4 regions of the Undibacterium sp. Ji83W genome follow, and region 2 is predicted to be linked to each of the others. Evidence: predicted binding sites of a transcription regulator. Region 2 holds the regulator's gene; each other region holds the start of a gene.
The links. The regulator sigma-54, encoded in region 2, starts transcription at its own class of promoters, with help from an activator protein. The targets are predictions, from matches to a motif close to TGGCANGNAANCTGCTTT.
Positions count from the first base shown of each region.

Region 1: a site for sigma-54 is predicted at 1,593-1,610, ahead of ACO0LD_RS17355 (DUF1549 and DUF1553 domain-containing protein). Genes of this name have one in related genera too.
Region 3: a site for sigma-54 is predicted at 1,273-1,290, ahead of ACO0LD_RS00460 (ammonium transporter). Genes of this name have one in related genera too.
Region 4: a site for sigma-54 is predicted at 1,899-1,916, ahead of ACO0LD_RS30285 (pilin). Genes of this name have one in related genera too.

Region 1 covers NZ_JBMPOZ010000010.1:98,129-101,303, forward strand. Annotated here, with positions in the region: gene ACO0LD_RS17355 (DUF1549 and DUF1553 domain-containing protein) at 1-1,512, opposite strand, end outside; gene ACO0LD_RS17360 (TonB-dependent receptor) at 1,855-3,175, opposite strand, start outside.
Region 2 covers NZ_JBMPOZ010000034.1:34,843-38,017, reverse strand. Annotated here, with positions in the region: gene hpf (ribosome hibernation-promoting factor, HPF/YfiA family) at 471-818, opposite strand; gene ACO0LD_RS30175 (RNA polymerase factor sigma-54) at 926-2,416, opposite strand; gene lptB (LPS export ABC transporter ATP-binding protein) at 2,428-3,175, opposite strand, start outside.
Region 3 covers NZ_JBMPOZ010000001.1:108,436-111,610, forward strand. Annotated here, with positions in the region: gene ACO0LD_RS00460 (ammonium transporter) at 20-1,222, opposite strand; gene aat (leucyl/phenylalanyl-tRNA--protein transferase) at 1,410-2,126, shown strand; gene ACO0LD_RS00470 (arginyltransferase) at 2,123-2,854, shown strand; gene ACO0LD_RS00475 (quinone-dependent dihydroorotate dehydrogenase) at 2,916-3,175, shown strand, end outside.
Region 4 covers NZ_JBMPOZ010000035.1:23,248-26,422, reverse strand. Annotated here, with positions in the region: gene ACO0LD_RS30295 (pilin) at 1-68, opposite strand, end outside; gene ACO0LD_RS30290 (pilin) at 545-1,009, opposite strand; gene ACO0LD_RS30285 (pilin) at 1,389-1,853, opposite strand; gene ACO0LD_RS30280 (FHA domain-containing protein) at 2,291-2,899, opposite strand; gene ACO0LD_RS30275 (Stp1/IreP family PP2C-type Ser/Thr phosphatase) at 2,929-3,175, opposite strand, start outside.

The DNA.
Region 1 (3,175 bases), on a different contig from region 2:
GGCCAGGTAATCCAGCAACTCTGGATGGCTGGGCTTGGTACCCATCTTGCCAAAATCACTGACTGACTCAACAATGCCACGGCCAAAATACTGGGCCCAGACACGGTTCACAAAGACACGGGCAGGCAGAGGATTGTTCTCACTGGTCAGCCAGTTCGCCAGGGCTGTACGGCGGCCAGATGAAGTGGCTGTTGCTACGATATTTGGTTTTTCATTGGTCAGCAAAGACAGGAAGGCAGGTTGCACTTCTTCAAGATGCCGGTCATAGATACCATTCGCCAATATGTAAGTTGGTGGCGCATCAGCGTGACCAAGCTCAGTCATGGCAGAGATATAGCCTGGATGTTTAGGTTTGATGTTGTCAAACTTCTTCAGTTCAACTTCCAGCTTCTGGTATTTTTCGTAACCTTCCTTATCCTTGGTTTTAAGCTGGTTGACAGCATTGCGGGTACGGCCTTGCATAGTCCACAGATTGCGGTGATAAATCCAGCGGTCGTAAGCGTTGCGTTCATTTTCTGACTTGGTGATGGAATCACGCGTGGCCGGCACAAAGCCCAGCAGGCGGTCTGCCTCTGCCTTGTCGATGATGGGACGCAGCAAGGTTTCCTGCTTGTCACGGACATCCTTGGTGGCAGCTTCCCATTTCGCCTGCTTCAACTCAAATTCTTCTTTTTGCTTGCCAGTTGCAGCAAGTATGTCATCGCTGGCACTGGCATTCACAAAGAAGGATTGCAGTTGGTAATATTCTTTTTGCGAAATCTTGTCGAACTTGTGATTGTGGCAGGCGGCGCAACCAACCGTCGTGGCCAGGAAGACCGAACCGACGGTATCAGTCAGGTCAGTGGCGATTTCCACTTGCTTGAGGTTCAGGTCACGGGCATTGACTTCATCAGGGTAATTACGCAAGAAACCAGTGGCGATCAGGGCTTCCTGATTGCCGGGGAACAGCTCATCACCGGCCAGTTGCTCCTGTATGAAGCGGTTATATGGTTTGTCTTCGTTAAACGCCTTGATGACGTAATCACGGTAACGCCAGACGTTCGGGCGTGTGCCATCGGCATTGAAACCATCGCTATCGGCATAGCGGGTCAGGTCCAGCCAGCGACGGCCCCAGCGTTCACCGTAGCGGGTAGAGGCCAGCAGCTTGTCCACCAGCTTTTCATACGCCTTGGGTGACTTGTCTGTGACGAATGCCTGTACCTCTTCTGGCGTCGGTATCACGCCCCAGGTGTCGAGCGTGGCACGGCGGATGAAGCTGGCCCTGTCAGTATCCGGCGAGGGCTTGATGTTCTTCGCTTCAAGCTGCGCCAGGATGAAATTGTCGACTGGAGTATGTACCCAGCTTTTTTGTTTGACTGCTGGCAGCTCAGGATTCTTCAAAGGCTGGTAAGCCCAGCCCTGAGCGACAGCGGCCTGGGTTTTGGCGACAGCTTTGGTTTCTTCTGCGGCACTCAGGCTGATGGCTGTGCCTGACAAGGTCAATATGACGGCGAGCGCTAGCGGCTTATACATGAAGCACTCCTTGCTGATAACGGGTTTTAATCATGAAAATACTCCCTGGAAATAATTAGTAAACAAGACTTTCACTATCAATAGCAACTATCGCGCCACCATTAAAACTCACAAAAAATTTAATATAAGTCATTGATAAATATGGTTTTTTTAATATACATCGATAGAAATGAAGAATCTCAAGCTGCTCATTTTTCAAACATCTGCATTTGCTCTGCTGATTTAAAAACAAGCCCGTGTTACGACCTGCCTCAAGTCCAACAGTAAGTATCGTTTTGTAACGTACAAACAAAAACCCAGGCAATTGCCTGGGTTGGTGTTGATACAGTTTTTCTTCGTCAATTACAGTTTGCCGCTCAGTGTGATGCCTACCAAACGCGGTACTGCCGGTGTAAAACTATTCCAGGTCTTGAGCAAAGGTGTATTGTCATTGAAGGCATTTTTGACGACCAGACTCAGATCATAGGATTGATTGCGACTGCCTATGCCTATCGCTATGTCAGTAACGCTTTTTGCAGATATCCAGCCATAATCAGACAAGGAATTGTCCGAGTTATATTTACTGCTATACAGGGTGTTCGTACTGGCATGAAATTCCCGGTTACCCAGAATTGGCAGGCGATAATCTATACCCACATTGAAGCTGTATTTTGCGGCTCCAGGCAAAGCCTGGCCAGAGACATCACGATATGGTGCAGCGCCGGTATAGCCATTTTCAACTGGCTGTGCAGAGTTAGTGAAGGTCTTGTAGCGCGCATCGTTATAAGCACCTGAGAAACGCACCAGGGTATTGGGTATACCACTGTAGACGCCATCAATTTCCAGACCCTGTGCCCTGACTTTTGGTACGTTGCCTGTGGCCGAGGTGTAGTAGTTGCTGCCGTCATTGTTCAGATTGGTGGTGTAGACATCCAGCACGCGCACAGCCTGTTGGTAATCCTTGATGTCCATGACGAACAATGCTGCATTCAAAATCAGCTTATTGTCCAGCAAAGCTGATTTCAAACCAAATTCAAAGGCGCTGGTTTTCTCAGCTTTGACCAGATTGGATATCCCATTGGTGACCTGGGATATACCCGCCTTTTCGCCATACTGCCAGGATGCATAGCCCGTGACGTTGTCGTTGATTTTATAAGACGGACTGATCACGAAAGCTGGCAAACTACCCTTGAAAGCTTCTGCCTGCACAGGATTGAATACCACCCCGATTTGGGACTGGCGCAAGGTTTTCGCTGCTGCTATCTGGGCTTTTTGCGCTGTCGTCAAACTATTATAGGCAGTGCCCGCAGCACCTGTAATCGTCGTGCCAAAATACTTGCTGGCTGCCAGATCAGCCAGAGCCAGTTGACTATCTGTGTTACCGGCATTCAGCAAGCCCGCGCTATTCGATGAAAAACCACCCAGTTGCACACCATTGATGGCAACCGGGTTCAACTCAGGGGCATTACCATAGTCTTTCAATAACGTGGAGGCAGTATTTTTGCGGTACTCATAGGTGTAACGCAAACCTGTGGTCAAAGTAAAATCATCGCTGACATGCCAGTCAGCCTGGGCAAAAGCAGCAGCACTTTTGTTTTTGATTTTTTGCAAGCCAGCCGGACTGTTAAATGACATGTTCAAACCATCCAGCGAGTTTTGCAGCAAGTAACGACCTGCAGCATCC
Region 2 (3,175 bases):
CATCTTTACCACTTCTAGTTTGAGTGGTGTGTCGAAGTGCTTTTTCATCATGTTGAGGCCTCTTTGAGATTGAGTTTCCTCTTATTTCACTGTCCTGGCAAATTAGACCACTACATACTTTCTTTGGCGACGCAAAGAAAGTATTTCGGCTGCCGGGCCGAGACCCGGCTTGTATCCACGGAGTGGAATCTTTTTAATCAACGCACGGCATGTAACAAATAACACGGCATGCAACGAACGCCACTGGATTCCAGCTAACAGCACGCTGGAATGACGATAATAAAAATGCCGTGAATCAACTAACTCGCAGCTTGTTAAGCAGCGTATGTGACAAACGACAATAAAAGTAAATTATTTATTTTAAATGTCAGAAACTAGACCTACAAGAAACCATTCACCCAACAAAAAGGACGCCTTCTAGCGTCCTTGTTTTGGATGTCCACAACCCTGTTCGGGTAAGGACTGGGGTCTTATGAAGCCGAGGCCGGATCAGGTATGTGCTTGATGGCGTCGTGCTGATGGTCTTGCATTTTATCTTTATGCTTGATGACCTGGCGATCAAGTTTGTCTACCAGTGCATCGATTGCTGCATACAGATCATGCGCCAGACTTTCAACGTGGATATCTTTACCGCTGATATGCAAATTAATGTCGGCTTTGTGTCGTTTTTCCTTTTCCCGGAGCTTGTCCACCGTCAGGATGACGGCGATATCAATGACCTGGTCGAAATGCCGCCTGATACGTTCTAGTTTGGTATGTACATATTCACGAATTGCAGGAGTTACTTCGACGTGGTGTCCACTGATGGTGAGATTCATACTGTGCTCCTATAGTGATGTTACTTGCTTTAACAATAAGCGCATGGCATTTATTTGCCTTGAGCTAAATCATATATAGCAATTCAAACCGTGATTACAAGGACTGCTTACAAAGATTTACGCAAACTGACTGGGGGGATTTTCAGGGCTTCACGGTATTTGGCAACTGTCCGTCGGGCAATTACCATGCCCTGTTCACCCAGCATGTCTGCAATTTTGCTATCAGAGAGTGGGCTTTTCTGGTCTTCTGCTCCTATCAACTGCTTGATGAGTGCACGTATCGCGGTGGAAGATGCTTCACCCCCTGTTTCCGTCGCGACATGGCTGCCGAAAAAGTACTTCAACTCAAACATGCCATGTGGGGTCAACATGTATTTTTGAGTTGTAACACGTGAGATAGTGCTCTCGTGTAATCCTAGTGTATCAGCAATTTCGCGCAAAACAAGGGGGCGCATGGCAACAGCACCATGCGTGAAAAAATTGCGTTGCCTTTCGACTATCGCTTGTGCAACGCGCAATATGGTCTCGAAGCGTTGCCGCATGTTCTTGATGAGCCAGCGCGCTTCCTGTAGCTGTGCGCCCATGCCTGCTTCGCCGCGGTTTTGTTTCATGATGTTGGCATACATGCTGCTTACCCGCAGCCTGGGCATGACGTCCTGATTCAGCATGACTTGCCAGCCATTGCCCGATTTTCTGACGATGACATCTGGCACCACATAGTCAGATTCATCGGCAGCAAAAGCGATGCCGGGCCTGGGTTTGCACATGCGGATGACAGTTTGTGCATCGCGCAAATCTTCATCATCACAGTCGAGGATTTTCTTGAGTTTGGTGAAATCTCTTTGCGCAAATAAAGTCAGTTGCGTTTCAACAATTTGCAACGCCAGCCTGCGCGTGACAAAAGCGATCTTGGGCAAGCGCCTGATTTGCAATGCCAGGCACTCTGAGGGGCTGCGTGCGCCGACACCAGCCGGGTCAAAGCTTTGCAGCATGTTCAGGGCAAAAGCCAGCTCTTCTGGTTCTACACAAAGTTCCAGTGGCAAACTGGCATGTATTTCATCCAGTGTTTCAGTCAGGTAACCATTGCTGTCCAGCGCATCTATCATCAGCTCGACCAGGGCGCGGTCACGTGGTTCGCGCAGGTTCAGGCGCATCTGTTCCAGCAAGTGTTCACGCAGGGTGACATGGGCTGCGCCCAGTTGCGGGCGGCCATCTTCATCATCGCCTGATTTGCTGCCATGCTGCACGTCATCAAAGCCCCAGTCTTCTTCACTGGAGGTAGTGCTGTCATTGCTGATGACGGTTTCAGCATCAGCCGCCACTGGTTCAGCAGCCCTGTCACTGTCTTCTCTTGCTGCGGGTGCTTCCATGCCGGCATCGGCAGAAGTGCTGCTGGTATTGATGGCACCGTCGGCCAGCAGGCGCACGGCGTGGTCGAGCGGATCATCGACGCGTTCCAGCATGGGATTGTCAGTCAGCAGCGTCTCCAGCTCCTGATGCAATTCCAAAGTCGATAACTGCAATAATCGTATTGATTGCTGCAATTGCGGCGTCAAGGCCAGATGTTGTGAGGTACGTAGTTGCAGGCTTTGTTTCATGATGATTCCCGTCACATCCGGAAATGTTCTCCGAGATAAACGCGACGTACAGATTCATTTTGTATGATGTCGTCAGGCTTGCCACTGGCAAGTACCGCGCCTTGATTAATGATGTAAGCGTGATCACAGATACCCAGGGTCTCGCGCACATTATGGTCCGTGATCAACACGCCTATGCCGCGTTCCTTGAGGAAGCGCACAATGCGCTGGATCTCGATCACGGCAATCGGGTCAACACCAGCAAAGGGTTCATCCAGCAACACAAAGCGGGGGTTGGTGGCCAGAGCGCGGGCAATCTCTACCCGGCGGCGTTCGCCACCTGAAAGTGACAGCGCCTGGCTCTCGCGTATTTTTTCTATCTGCAAATCTGCCAGCAGAGCATTGAGCCTTTGCTCAATTTTCTTGGCACCAAGATATTTGCCTTCGCTGTCTTTTTGCAATTCGAGTACGGCGCGGATATTGTCTTCCACCGTCAGCTTGCGAAATACCGAAGCTTCTTGCGGCAGATAAGACAAACCCAGTACCGCCCGCTCATGGATAGGCAGTTGTGAAATATTCACATCATCAATCGTGATATCCCCGGCGTCGGAAGGTACCAGTCCAACGATCATGTAAAACGAGGTGGTCTTGCCTGCGCCATTCGGCCCCAGCAAACCCACTACTTCACCGCTTTTCAGTAGCAGGGAAACATCGCGCACCACCTGGCGCGCGCCATAGCGCTTTTGCAGGCCCTTGACGAGCAAGGTGCTGCTGGACTGT
Region 3 (3,175 bases), on a different contig from region 2:
TCCGTTATTATTTTCGTTATTACCAACTGGTTTCGCGTTCGGCAGTCGATGAGATTTTGTGTATAGCCAAATCTGCACCTTCAAATTCTTCTTCAGGATCAAGGCGTATGCCTATGAGTTTTTTCAGGCTGGCGTAGATGATATAGCCGCCGACAAAGGCAATTGCAACGCCCATGCTGGTGCCCAGTAATTGCGACATGAAGCTGACCCCACCAAGGCCACCCAGAGACTTTAATCCAAAGATACCGGCTGCTATGCCACCCCAGGCACCGCACAGCCCATGCAGGGGCCATACGCCCAGTACATCATCGACCTTCCATTTGTTTTGTGTCCAGGTGAACATCCAGACAAAGATGGCACCGGCTATCCCACCTGTGACCAGTGCGCCCAGCGGATGCATGAGGTCAGAACCGGCACAAACAGCAACCAGGCCAGCTAACGGGCCGTTGTAGACGAAGCCTGGGTCATTCTTGCCAAGGATGAAGGCGACCAGCGTGCCGCCTACCATGGCCATCAGTGAGTTCATAGCGACCAGGCCATTCATTTTGTCCATTGTTTGTGCGCTCATGACATTGAAGCCAAACCATCCCACTGTCAGTATCCAGGCACCCAGCGCGAGGAAAGGGATGCTGGATGGTGGGTGGGCTGCAATCGCGCCATTCTTCATATAGCGGCCACGACGTGCGCCCAGCAGCAATACGGCGGGCAAGGCCACCCAGCCGCCAAAGGCATGTACGACGACGGAACCGGCAAAGTCATGGAATTCTTCAGAGAACATTACTTTGAGCCATGCCTGTATACCAAAACGCTGGTTCCAGGCTATGCCTTCAAAGAAGGGATACAACACCCCCACCAGCAAGGCTGTAGCGATCAGTTGCGGGTGAAATTTTGCCCGCTCGGCAATCCCGCCTGAGATAATGGCGGGAATGGCAGCGGCAAAGGTCAGCAAGAAAAAGAACTTGACCATTTCAAAGCCGTTTTTGGCGACCAGCACCTCGGCACCGGAGTAAAACTGTACGCCGTAAGCGATGGTATAACCGACAAAGAAGTAGGCAATGGTGGATACGGCAAAATCAACCAGTATCTTGACGAGAGCATTGACCTGGTTTTTCTTGCGCACGGTGCCTAATTCTAAAAATGCAAAGCCCGCATGCATTGCTAGTATCATGATTGCGCCAAGCAAGATAAACAAAGCGTCCGCGCTGCTATTTTGTGCATTCATGCAAAATGTCTCCCAATATAAGTGCAAATTTGTATCAAAGGTGCACTGATAAAGCAAAATACATTCCAATTTGGTGCAATTTATAAGTGATTGATTTAATGCGAATTTTTAAACCAGGTTATTTAATGAATAAGTTTGATGCACTGAAAAATGGCACTTTTTTGGTGCAAGCAATATTGGGGGCTGTGTGATCCCCTGGCTGGAAACGGATAGCCCCTTCCCCCACCCCAGCACCGCACTGACAGAAAAAGATGGTGCTGCAGGCTTGCTGGCAGCAGGTGCGGACTTGTCGGCAGAGCGGTTGTTATATGCATACAAGAATGGCATCTTCCCGTGGTTTTCTGATGGGCAGCCTATTTTGTGGTGGTCTACCGACCCGCGCATGGTCTTGCAGGTGCAAGACTTCAAATTATCACTCAGCCTGAAGAAGCGCCTGCGCCAGGTCAGCAAAGACTCGCGTTGGGAAGTGCGCTTTGATACTGCCTTCGAAGATGTCATGCGCGCCTGCGCCGCACCACGCAAAGAAGGCACTGGCACCTGGATTTCTGAAGATATCGTGGCTGGCTATAGTGACTTGCACGAGCTGGGATATGCCCATTCCATAGAGGTGTGGCTGGATGGTGAACTGGTGGGTGGAGCTTATGGCGTTTGCATAGGCCGCATGTTTTATGGTGAATCGATGTTTGCCAGGGTCACGGATGCATCCAAAATAGCCTTGGCACACCTGGTATTTTTCTTGCGTGAACATGGGGTGAAAATGTTAGACTGCCAGCAAGAGACGGCACATTTGGCATCTCTGGGCGCAAAAGCGATCAACAGAACCGAATTTTTACGCTGGGTGGAACATGCCAGTGCCTTGCCAGCGATTAGCAATTGGACCATAGCCAACAAGATCAGCCCGTGACCCAGCTTAACGAACTCCCCTTCGCCAGCATACAGTTTTATGCGACAGCGCCCTACCCTTGCAGTTATCTGGAAGGCTTGCAGGCGCGTTCGCAAGTGGCGACACCTGCACATCTGATTAATGCCGATGCGTACTCAGAGCTGGTGAAGAGTGGTTTTCGACGTAGCGGGATTTTCATTTACCGGCCGCATTGTGATAACTGCCAGGCCTGCACTCCAGTACGCGTGCGCGTCAATGAATTTGAAACCAACCGCAGCCAGCGCCGCGCCTGGAAGAAGCATGGCAACTTGCATGCACGTGTCAGCAGCCTGAGTTATGTGCACGAACACTACGAGTTGTATCAGCGCTACCAGGGTGAACGTCATTCTGGCGGCGGCATGGACAACGACAGCCGCGACCAGTATGCGCAATTCTTGCTGCAAAGCCGCGTGAATACGCGCCTGGTTGAATTCAGGGATGATAAAGATGTCTTGCGCATGGTCAGCATTATTGATGTGCTGACAGATGGCTTGTCGTCGGTGTATACCTTTTATGACCCGGATGATGCGACTGCATCCTACGGCACTTACAATGTCTTGTGGCAGATAGAGCAAACGCGCTTGTTAAAGCTGCCCTATGTCTATCTGGGTTACTGGATTGCTGCCAGCCCCAAGATGGCTTACAAGACCAATTTCCGCCCTCTTGATGCCTTGATGCAGGGGCGCTGGCAGACCTTGCGGGAGCTGTGAAGCTATCCCTCCCGCCTGCCGATCAAATTTTATTTTCAACTTTTCTTCCTCAGCTATTTACATGTCTGCAAAACTTCTTTACTCCCTGATCCGTCCTGCCTTGTTTGCCATGGACCCGGAAAATGCCCATCACCTGACTTTACCTGCTCTGCAACGTGCCAACAAACTGGGCCTGAGTGGCTTGCTGAGCAGTAAGCCAGTAGAAGATGCGCGCACTGTCATGGGTGTGCGTTTTCCTAATCCGGTTGGCCTGGCCGCTGGCCTGGACAAGGATGGTGCGTATATTGATGGCCTCGCGGCCATCGGTTTTGGCTCCATAGA
Region 4 (3,175 bases), on a different contig from region 2:
ATTGCCACGACTATCATCAGTTCGATCAATGTGAACCCGCGTTGTACAGTCTGCTTAAATGATTTCATTAATTAATACCTGCATATAAAGATCGATCTTGGCCGACGAGTCCAAGTCATCAGCGATTAAGCATACACGCCTTCCGATAATTAACATAACTGAGCGCACAGCTAGGACTCAAGTTTTAATTGACGAAAAGAGATTTTTGCAAATTTTACACTAATGAAATTCACGCAAACCGTTCAACCTACCCGGTCATTACTTTCACTACTGCAATCGATTTATGATTGTACAGGTAAAGCAAAGCTAGTCTCGCAACAACACTATCATAAGCAAAGCAGACAAAAGTGCATAAGGTAAATGCTACTCCGCTCCACTCACTTGGATACTGGCCGCCCTCTGCAAGAAAATGACGACGTCATCAAATGTAATGCATTAAGTCAATCATATGGCCAACAGTTTAAAATCATTGAAATAAAAATGCCGTTCAAGATTAACTGAACGGCATTGCGAGGCAAGTCTGGTTTCAACTATAACCTGACTATTATGGGCAACCGCCTTGGCCACCTTTCAAACCACGGATAGGATCGCAAACAGTACCGCTTGCTGTCCAGATCATGTTTGCCTGACCAGAAGATATTGTGGGAGTCAACGTCAAAGTCAAGGGAACACCAGCAGTCGTCGTCGCGCCAGTTTGTGTTGCAGTGATGATACCTGCACCTGCAGCAGTAGGAACTACTGGCAGGAATTTAGTTGTTGTTGGAAAACTTGGAATACCGTTTGCACCAGTAGTTGCACAGTTAGTCCAAGCACCTTCGTTTTGAAAGCAAATCGCCATCGCTTTTTTCAAGCTCTGCAGTTCTGCAACTGCGCCAGCTGCGCGTGTGCGGGAAGTGTAATCAGAATACTGAGGGATTGCGATCGCAGCCAGGATACCGATAATTGCCACGACTATCATCAATTCAATCAACGTAAAACCACGTTGCAATGTTTTTTTATGTAATTTCATTTGTTGCTCCTACATGTAAGATTGGATATTTAACTAAAAAGTTAATCAAGAGTAAATTATTCTCAACATTGCACGATGAGAATTTATGTTTAAACATTCGCCAGTCAAAAGCTATCCAAGAGGCTCTTTAAATTTACTCTCAGGTAATTATTAAAAGTTAATAATCTTTATTTATTATTTAATCCGTAAATAATACATAAGTGGATCTTATTTTCCGCTTGGCACAAACTTCATCAATTACTCATTGGGCAGACGGCAGACAGTATTTCAATAACAGCAATCGTACATACTGGAGACTTTGCATTTTTTGTACATTTTTTGATCATAAAATAAAAAAGCCCACAACAACGTGGGCTTTTTTTTAAGACAACACCGCCTATTATGGGCAGCCGCCTTGACCACCTTTCAAGCCACGGATAGGATCGCAAACTGTGCCGCTTGCTGTCCAGATCATGTTAGCTTGACCAGAGGAAATCGTTGGAGTCAATGTCAAAGTCAGAGGTACGCCAGCAGTTGTTGTCGCGCCAGTTTGTGTTGCAGTGATGATACCTGCGCCTGCAGCAGTAGGAACTACTGGCAGGAATTTAGTTGTTGTTGGGAAAGTTGGGATACCGTTTGCACCAGTAGTTGCACAGTTAGTCCAAGCACCTTCGTTTTGATAGCAAATAGCCATTGCAGACTTCAAACTATCCAGTTCTGCAACTGCGCCAGCTGCACGAGTACGGGATGTGTAATCAGAATACTGAGGGATTGCGATCGCTGCCAAGATACCGATAATTGCAACAACAATCATCAATTCGATCAGTGTAAAGCCGCGTTGCAGCTGAGTAGGGGAAGCTTTCATTATGAACTCCAGGAAAAAGTTGAAATCAGGAACTACGCTTTACATGTAGCAATCACCGTGCCAGTTTTTGTTTACTGCACAACTACGCATTTTCTTATGCGGAAATCGCCAGTTTTATAAGCCATCAGACAAGAAGTGACGAAATGCGTCAGCAGTTGCCATTTAATCCATGCAAATATTTGTCAATGTTTGTGTCAGATAACAAAGACGAGTGACAAGTCTGTCAGTCATGTAAAAAATTGTTTCAAAGCTTGATACAAATTTGAAAAGAATATTTCTTGTTGCAAAAACCACTCTATGCACACACGCACACCAAGCGTGCATGGAGAGGGCTAAAAATCCCTGTTCAGAACCTGGTAATGCAAGAAATCAGGCATCCTGACCTGAGCTATCCCTGCCATTCAAATGCAGGCAGGGATAAGGTATGCAGCATGTGATTAGTAAAAAATCACTGCCATTTTTGTCCCTGCCAGCTCTATCATGTCTGCATGCTTGAGGGTGTGTGGTTTGTCCTTGATGGACTGGGTATTGACTGTGGCCGCAGCACTGCCTTCGACCTGGGCTATTACATAGTCCTTGCCCTGCTGGGTGATGGCGATGACCTGGGTACCAGGGCTGCCTATCGTAGTGACGGCCTTGACCAGGTTAAGTTCTTTACCTGAATTAGGGCCATTCATGACCTTGATCTTGGCTCTGGGCTTATCGACAGCAGCCGGTTGCACTTGTCCTGGCTCAGGCACAAAGGTCTGCTTGCCTGACTCTTCTACCTGAAATCTTAATTTGTATTTACCGATGTCGATGACATCATCATGCTGCAGCAGATGTTTTTTGACAGGCTGTGCATTCACCATGGTGCCATTGGTACTGCCAAGATCAAGTACAAAAGAACCATTGGAAGAGGTATCGATCGCGGCATGCTGACCGCTGACCGTCAGGTGATCGATGACGATATCGTTACTGGGGCGCCGACCTACCGTGAGGCGTGATTTGCTGATAGTGATTTCTTGCTGAACCAAACCATTAAAGGTGACGATAATTTTCGCCATAAATCTCTCATCAATTCATAATCCCCGACCTACCGGGTAAATGTTCTTTGCAACCAGGACTTGTTTTCTTCGTTTACCAGACGGAACAGGACAACTGAAATATTATCCAGCCCGCCTCTGTCCTTGGCACCATCAATCAGCGCTTCGGCACAGCGGTCAAGATCAGACTCGTACTGTCTTATCAAGGATTGGATTTCATCATGCCCAAGCATATCGGTCAATCCATCTGAGCACATCAGATACAAATCTTCCTCTTCAGTATGGTGCGTATGCAAC